Regions from separate parts of the Streptomyces anatolicus genome, predicted to be linked through region 1. Evidence: riboswitches for the same ligand, from Rfam matches in the RefSeq annotation. Region 1 holds a riboswitch; the other holds the start of a gene.
What was found. Region 1 has a riboswitch for cyclic di-AMP ahead of GKQ77_RS05585 (C40 family peptidase). Riboswitches for the same ligand answer to the same signal wherever they lie in the genome.

Region 1 (4,188 bases):
CCCGGCTAGGCTCCGGCCTCATGGACGTACTCATCCATCTCTTCGTCGGCCTGCACATCATCGGCATCGCTTCGCTCCTGGGCGGCTTCCTGACCCAGATGAAGCAGATGGGCCAGGGCACCGCCCGCTTCAGCCCCGCGATGCTGCACGGCGCGTTGATCATGCTCGTCACCGGTGTGGCCCTGGTGGGCCTCAACCAGGCGGACGACAACACGGTCAACAACCTCAAGATCGGCATCAAGATGGCCGTGCTGATCGTGATCCTCGCGCTGGTCTATGTGAAGCGGGACGAGGAGAAGGTCGACAAGGGCATGTTCGGAGCGGTGGGGCTGCTGACCACGGCGAACATCTTCATCGCCGTCCTGTGGACCTGATGGCCCCCGCGTACGAACGCCCCTGAGCGCCCTCTACGCGCGTGGCCCACACTCCCGGAAGAGCGTGGGCCACGCGCGTAGAGGGCGCTTTTGTGGTCAGGCCGGGCGTACCACGCTGTGGATCGGCATGTAGTAGATCGACTCGACACGTACGTTCGTGCCCGGCTTCGGGGCATGGATCATCTTGCCGTCGCCGATGTAGATCCCTACGTGGCTGATGTCGTCGTAGAAGAAGACCAGGTCACCGGGTTCGGCGTCGGCGGTCTTCACGGTCGTGCCGGCCTTCACCTGGTCCCATGTGGTGCGCGGCAGCGAGATGCCGGCGGCCTTCCAGGCGTCCTGGGTGAGCCCTGAGCAGTCGTACGAGTCGGGTCCCGTGGCGCCCCAGACGTACGGCTTGCCGATCTGGGCCTCGGCGAAGCGGGTCACCTTCGCGGCCTTGGTGGCGTAGCCGCCGTCCGTGCTGCCGGTGCCGGTGCCCGTGCCGGTACCTGTACCGGTGCCTGAGCCGGAGCCCCCGCCCTGGTCCTGCCTTTGGCCCTGGCCCTCGTCCCCTTGCCCCTGCGCTTGCCCCTGCTCTTTCTCCTTCTGCGCCGCCTCTTCCGCCTCGCGCTTGCGCTCCGCCTCCGCGGCCTGCTTGCGGGCCAGCTCCTCGGCCTTGCGCTTCGCCTCCCGCTTCTTCTCCCGCTCGATCACGGCGAGCCGCGCCTTCTCCTCGGCGGTCAGCTCCGACAGCAGCCCGCGCGCCTCGCCCAGCTTCTTCTGTACGGCCCGCTTGCTCGTCCTGAGGTCGTCCCGGGACTCGCTGAGCGTCTTGAGGCTCTTCGCCGCCTTCGTACGCTGCTTCGTCGCCGATGCCTGCTCCGCCTGGTAGTCGTCGACGGCCTTCTTCTGCCGCGAGGTGAGCCGGTCCGCCAGGTGGTGCTGGTCGAAGTAGCCCTGCGGGTCGTCGGCGAGCATCATCGTGGCCGTCTGGGACGCGCCGCCCGTGCGGTACTGGGCGGCGGCGAAGGAGCCGAGCTGCTGGCGCGCCTCGTTCAGCCTGTCCGCGCGCCTGGCCACGTCGTCGAGGAGACGGCCCACCCTCTTGCGCTGCTTCTCGGTCTTCTCCTTGGCCGAGTTGTACCTCTGGGTAGCCACGCCCGCCTGGTGGTAGAGGTCGTCGACCTTCTTGCGCACCTCTTCGAGGCTGGGCTTCGCCGGCGAGGAGGGTGCTGCCTGCGCGCTCTGCGACAAGAGCGCCACGGACGTGAGGGCCGCCGTGGTGATGCCGACGGCCGGGGTGGTGCGTACGCCGGCTGACCGGGCCCGCGGTTTGCGGTGCGACGCCAAGGGAGGCGACTCCTTCCGTAGACCGCCTACCGGGTTAGCTGTCGGGTTCGGGCGGGTGGTCCGGAAGGTTGCCCTACAGTCCCGTACGAAGTACGGGACCGATTCACCCCAAGTTCTCGGCGGGTCCCCGGCTCCGAACATGTCGGACTCGGCGGAGGCCACCCGTTCCCGGCGGGGTTCGCCGGTGGGGGACGAGCGGCCCGCGCAGCACGCTAGCCAACTTGTGTGGCACGTGTGAAGGTTGATGTTCGATATGCCCGATACATTTCCGTGACTTTACGAGGGCCGGGAGGCGGGCCCGCAGTGGCGTGGCGGAGCGTGACCGGCCGCGGGCGGGGCGTAAGTGGAGTCCGGTGACCGGAACCCGGGGCGGGTTGTCAGTGGGGCCGCCTAGACTCGGGAGGCGATGAGCAGCCTCTTTGATGACAGCTTCCTGGCGGACCTGCAGCCTTCCCGGGCCGCGGACGAAGAGCCCCCGCCGCCGCCCGAGGACAGCGCTCCGGAACCGGTTCCGGACGACTTGTTCAGCGGGAAGTTCGACGTGCCCATGGGCCGGGATACGCACTACCGCGACGGAGCCCCGCGCCCGGTCATCGACCCGGCGACGCTCCTGGAGGGGCTGAACGAGAACCAGCGCGCGGCCGTCGTGCACGCGGGCTCCCCGCTGCTCATCGTCGCGGGCGCCGGTTCCGGCAAGACGCGCGTCCTGACCCACCGCATCGCGTACCTCCTCGCCGAGCGCGGTGTGCACCCCGGCCAGATCCTCGCGATCACCTTCACGAACAAGGCCGCGGGCGAGATGAAGGAGCGCGTCGAGCACCTCGTCGGCCCCCGGGCCAACGCGATGTGGGTGTCGACCTTCCACAGCGCCTGCGTCCGCATCCTGCGTCGCGAGTACAAGAAGCTGGGCTTCACGTCCTCCTTCTCGATCTACGACGCCGCGGACTCCAAGCGTCTGATGGCCCTGGTCTGCCGTGATCTCGACCTCGACCCCAAGAAGTTCCCGCCGAAGTCCTTCAGCGCCAAGATCTCGAACCTGAAGAACGAGCTGATCGACGAGGAGGACTTCGCGGTCCAGGCCGCCGACGGCTTCGAGAAGACCCTCGCCCAGGCCTACGCCATGTACCAGTCGCGTCTGCGCGAGGCGAACGCGATGGACTTCGACGACCTGATCATGACGACGGTCCACCTCCTGCGCGCCTTCCCGGACGTCGCCGAGCACTACCGCCGCCGCTTCCGCCACGTCATGGTCGACGAGTACCAGGACACGAACCACGCCCAGTACGCCCTGGTGCGCGAGCTGGTCGGCCCCTCCGGAGGCGAGGGTGACGACCCGGCCGAGCTGTGCGTGGTGGGTGACGCGGACCAGTCGATCTACGCCTTCCGCGGCGCCACCATCCGCAACATCCTCCAGTTCGAGGAGGACTACACCGACGCGACGACGATCCTCCTCGAGCAGAACTACCGCTCCACGCAGACGATCCTCACCGCGGCGAACGCGGTCATCGAGCGGAACGAGAGCCGCCGCCCGAAGAACCTCTGGACCAACCAGGGCGCGGGCGCCCGCATCACCGGTTACGTGGCCGACACCGAGCACGACGAGGCACAGTTCGTCGCCGACGAGATCGACCGGCTCACGGACGCGGGCGACGCGAAGGCCGGCGACGTCGCGATCTTCTACCGCACGAACGCGCAGTCCCGTGTCTTCGAAGAGATCTTCATCCGCGTCGGCCTGCCCTACAAGGTCGTCGGCGGCGTCCGCTTCTACGAGCGCAAGGAGGTCCGCGACGTCCTGGCCTACCTGCGCGTTCTCGCCAACCCCGAGGACGCGGTCCCGCTGCGGCGCATCCTCAACGTCCCCAAGAGGGGCATCGGCGACCGCGCCGAGGCGATGATCGACGCGCTCTCGCAGCGCGAGAAGATCTCCTTCCCGCAGGCGCTGCGCCGCGTCGACGAGGCGTACGGCATGGCGGCCCGCTCGACCAACGCCGTCAAGCGGTTCAACACGCTCATGGAGGAGCTGCGGACCGTCGTCGAGTCCGGCGCGGGCCCGGCCGTCGTCCTGGAGGCCGTACTCGAACGGACCGGGTACCTGGCAGAGTTGCAGGCGTCGACCGACCCGCAGGACGAGACCCGCATCGAGAACCTCCAGGAACTCGCTGCCGTCGCCCTTGAGTTCGAGCAGGAGAACGCCCAGGCGGCGAGCGCCCAGGCGGAAGAGGGCCAAGCGGACGCCGACGAAGGGGCTGCGGCCCCGGCCGGTACGCTCTCCGACTTCCTGGAGCGCGTCGCACTCGTCGCCGACTCCGACCAGATTCCGGATGAGGAGGACGACGGCTCCGGAGTCATCACGCTCATGACGCTGCACACCGCGAAGGGCCTCGAATTCCCCGTCGTCTTTCTGACCGGCATGGAGGACGGTGTCTTCCCGCACATGCGTTCTCTCGGGCAGGTCAAGGAGTTGGAGGAGGAGCGCCGCCTC
Region 2 (4,188 bases), on a different contig from region 1:
ATGACGAGGTCGGGGTGGACGCCGTCCATCGTGTCGGGGTTGCCGGACTTGCCGATGCCGGTGATGCGGCCGTTCCGGATGCCGATGTCGGCCTTGACGATCCCCCAGTGGTCGATGATCACCGCGCCCGTGATGACGGTGTCCGGGGCCCCTTCGGCGCGGGTGGCGCGGGACTGGCCCATCGACTCGCGGATGACCTTGCCACCGCCGAACACCGACTCGTCGCCGGACCGGCCGGGGCCGCCCGCGCGGTCCTCCTCGATCTCGATGAGCAGATCGGTGTCGGCGAGCCGGATCCGGTCGCCGGTCGTGGGGCCGAACAGGTCGGCGTAGACGGCGCGGGACAGCTCAGGCATCGAGGGCACCTCCGGTCTCGCCGCGCAGGCCGGGCACGACGCGCTTGCCGGCCAGCGGGACGAGTTCGACGTCGACGGGGATTCCGGGCTCGAAGCGCACGGCTGTTCCCGCGGCGATGTTGAGCCGCTTTCCGTGCGCGGCGCCGCGGTCGAAGTCCAGACCAGGGTTGGCCTCGGCGAAGTGGTAGTGGGAGCCGACCTGGACGGGGCGGTCGGCGGCGTTGAGGACCAGGAGGCGGGTGACCTCGCGGCCCTCGTTGAAGGGGACGGGCTCGTCCGCGAAGAGGATCTCTCCGGGTACGAGGCCGTGGCCCGTGCCGTGCGGCGCGGCATGCATGAGGCGCGTGACCCCCGTCAGACGATCGGGTCGTGGACGGTGACGAGTTTCGTGCCGTCCGGGAAGGTGGCCTCGACCTGGACGTCGTGGATCATCTCGGGGATGCCCTCCATGACGTCGTCGCGGGTGAGGACCCTGCGCCCCGACGACATCAGCTCGGCGACCGTGCGGCCGTCCCTGGCGCCCTCGAGGATGTGGGAGGTGATGAGGGCGATCGACTCGGGGTGGTTGAGCAGCAGTCCCCGCGCCCTTCGCTTCTCGGCCACGTCCGCCGCCACATGGATGAGCAGTCTCTCCTGCTCGTGCGGGGTCAGTTGCACGCGTCCCACCTCACAGTCCTCGTCCGAACCGTGCGGGGTCCGGCTGCCGCGGCCACCGCGACGGGTATAGATGTAACACACAGCGAATACGCGCGATCTTGCGCGCCCTCGCTACGAAAACCCCTGGTGGCGTGGGAGGGGAGGGTAGTTGGGAGGAGTTTCAACGAGGTTAACCAGCCGTTGACCGACCCATGACCGTCAGCTGGGACACGCCATACCAGCCAGTGCCTGCCGGTGCTGCTCGGCGACCCGTCATCGGGCGTGACTGCGGCGCCACGGACGCCGCCCGAACTGTCGCCGCCGCCCGAATTGTCGCGCGCCGAGGTTGAGTTGCCTCCGTCACCTCGAAGTCGTCGACCTGGTCGGCCGGGCGACCGCCTTGCGGGACGCGCCGGCCCTCATCCACCAGCGGGGCGAGAGCGAGGTGCACTCCGCCCCCGACACGCCCGCGAGCGAGCCCTCCGCCACTTCGGAACGTCCGGGTCCGATTTGAAACGGACCAGACGGGCTACCCCAGTTGGCGTATTCAAAGGCCCTTCATCACGCGGTCGAGAGTTGCGCACAGCGTGTATGAAGACGGCGGAATGAACCGTTCCGCTGCTGGTGGAGACCTCGTCAGACCAGGTGCCGACGAGTCGAATTCGGCAGTGTCCACCCGAACAGGTCAGTCGTGAGTAGCCTCACAAAACGCCGTTTCGACTCGGTTTTCGAGTCGTTTTCGGGTCAAGATCCCTTCCGACGACAAGCCTCCGCCACAGCGGCGGGGCGATCCGGGCGGACGCCGAGTCCTGCCGCCGCCCGGATGACCGGTCGACATCGGTGCACCGGCAGGAGTGGAGGACCCAAGCACGGCGGGCCCGTCCGGAAAGTCCGGACGACGCCCTTGGGGTGAAGCCGCAGAGCACGACGCGGCCGGGCATCTTCGCCTGCCCGAACCCGACAGGTCATCCTTCACAGGCGGCTGACGAAGGGTTACGCATGACCGCGCTGAATCACGTTCCGTCGCTGCTCAGCAGGACGGGTGCCGCATCGGCTCTCACGCTCGCCGTCGTAGGCGGCACCCTCGTGGCCCCCGGGCTCACGTCGGAAGCGGAGGCAGCCACCCACGGGACGAAGGCGCTCAAGATCGCGGCGTCCAAGAAGGGCTCCCCGTACAGCTACGGCGCCGCCGGGCCCAACCGGTTCGACTGCTCGGGCCTGACGCTGTACTCGTTCAAGCGCACGGGCAAGAAGCTGCCGCGCACCGCCGCCGCGCAGTACAACAAGACCCGGCACATCACCAAGTCCCAGCGGACCCGCGGCGACCTCGTCTTCTTCCACTCGGGCCGCAACGTCTACCACGTCGGTATCTACGCGGGCAACGGCCGTATCTGGCACTCGCCCAAGAAGGGGGCCGTCGTGCGCCTGGAGAAGATCTGGACCAAGAGCGTCTGGTACGGCCGGGTCCGCTGACCCTGCCCGCCCCGCCGTACGGCCGCGTCCCGAGCGGCCGTGCGGCGTCACGCCACTAGGGGCACCAGGGGTTCGAGCAGGAGCACCACACCCAGTGCGCCGAGCGCGGCGCCGGTGCCCGCTTCGATGGCGCGGGCCACCGGCGGCCTGCGCAGCCGGCCCCCGAGGCGGTCGACCAAGAGGGCCACCACCGGGAACCACAGCAGGGCGAACGCCACGACGATGGCCGCCAGCAGCAGGGTCCTCGGCATCGCGGGGCTGCCGTCGGGCACGAACTGCGGCAGCACGCTGAGGAACGTGATCGACGCCTTCGGGTTCAGGGCGTTGGTGAGGAAGCCCTCGCGCAGACCGCCGCCCCGCACCACAGGCTCGCCCGACGCGGTGCGCGCCCGCGCCGCGGAGAGCAGCGCGCGGAAGGCGAGGTAGAGCACATAGGCCCCACCGGCCACTTGCAGCGCCTTGAAGAGCGCGGGGACGGCCGTGAGGACCGCCGCGACCCCCGCGACCGCCAGTGCCGTGTGCACGACGAGCCCGGCGGCGACGCCGACCGCGCAGGCGACCCCGGCCCGCCGTGAGGCGAGGGCGTTGCGTACGACGACGGTGAAGTCGGCGCCCGGCATCACGACCATGCCCGCGGCGACGCCGGTGAAGGCGATCAGTTGTGCGTCCATGCGAGTCACCCTGCCGCGCGGAGGCCTTCAGCGGGTATGTCGAATATCCTGGGTCTGCCTTAAGCAGACGTTTAGGCGGACATTCAGGCGGACATCTGGGCGGACGTCGACGCAGACATCCGGGCGGACGTTGACGCGGACGTTCAGGCCGCGTCCCCGGCCCGAGGCGCACGCCGGAGGGAGGACGGTCTCCATGTACGACCCCACACGGCTCGCCGCACTCGTCGCGGTCTCCGAGGCCGGTTCGATCACCCGGGCCGCCGAGCGTCTTGGCTACACCGTGCCCGCCCTGTCCCAGCAGCTGGCCAAACTGGAACGGGAGGCGGGCACCGCCCTCCTCGTACGCCACCACCGCGGGGCCCGCCTGACCGGCGCGGGTGAGCTGCTCGTGGGCCACGCCCGCCGGGTGCTCGACGAGATGGAGCGGGCCCGGCACGAGCTGGCGCGGCTCGCCGGGCTCTCCGGAGGCCGGCTGCGCGTGGGCACCTTCCAGACGGCGGGCATCCACCTGCTGCCGCCGGTCCTGACGGCCTTCCGCAGGGCTCACCCGGAGGTGGAGCTGACCGTCACGGGCCATGAGCCGCCGTCCGGCGTGGCGGCCGTGGCGGCGGGCGAGATCGACCTGGCCCTCACCCACACCTACGAGCCCGCCGAACCGGTGCCGCTGCCCGCCGCCGTGTCGGCCGAGCCGGTCCTGGTGGAGGAGCTGGTCCTGGTGACCCAGCCGGGGCACGCGCTCACCAGCGGCACCTCCCGGCTCGCGCCGGCCGAGCTGGCCGGACAGCCGCTGATCAGCATGGCGCCCGACCACCCGCCCCGGCTGGCCGTGGAGCGGGCCCTCGCGCGGGCCGGGGCGACGCCCTCCGTGGTGGTCGGCACGCCGGGCTACGCCTTGGTCTGCGCCCTGGTCAGCGCGGGGCTCGGGGTCGCCGTCGTACCGGAGATGGTGGCGCGCACCGCGGCGACGCCCGTCGGGATGCGGCTCCTCGACCCCGGCGATCTGCGCCGGACCATCTCCGTGGTGCATCGCACCGATGAGCCGAACGCGGCCG

Region 2: it holds a riboswitch for cyclic di-AMP, as region 1 does, so the genes downstream of both, GKQ77_RS17130 (C40 family peptidase) here and GKQ77_RS05585 (C40 family peptidase) in region 1, are expected to answer to the same signal.

What each region holds. Positions count from the first base shown of each region.
Region 1 is NZ_WMBF01000029.1:21,019-25,206, forward strand. Features, by position in the region: gene GKQ77_RS05580 (hypothetical protein) at 21-374, shown strand; gene GKQ77_RS05585 (C40 family peptidase) at 471-1,706, opposite strand; cyclic di-AMP (ydaO/yuaA leader) riboswitch at 1,715-1,870, opposite strand; gene pcrA (DNA helicase PcrA) at 2,113-4,188, shown strand, end outside.
Region 2 is NZ_WMBF01000171.1:6,472-10,659, reverse strand. Features, by position in the region: gene GKQ77_RS17145 (urease subunit alpha) at 1-356, opposite strand, end outside; gene GKQ77_RS17140 (urease subunit beta) at 349-693, opposite strand; gene GKQ77_RS17135 (urease subunit gamma) at 711-1,013, opposite strand; cyclic di-AMP (ydaO/yuaA leader) riboswitch at 1,821-1,988, shown strand; gene GKQ77_RS17130 (C40 family peptidase) at 1,992-2,465, shown strand; gene GKQ77_RS17125 (LysE family translocator) at 2,513-3,136, opposite strand; gene GKQ77_RS17120 (LysR family transcriptional regulator) at 3,330-4,188, shown strand, end outside.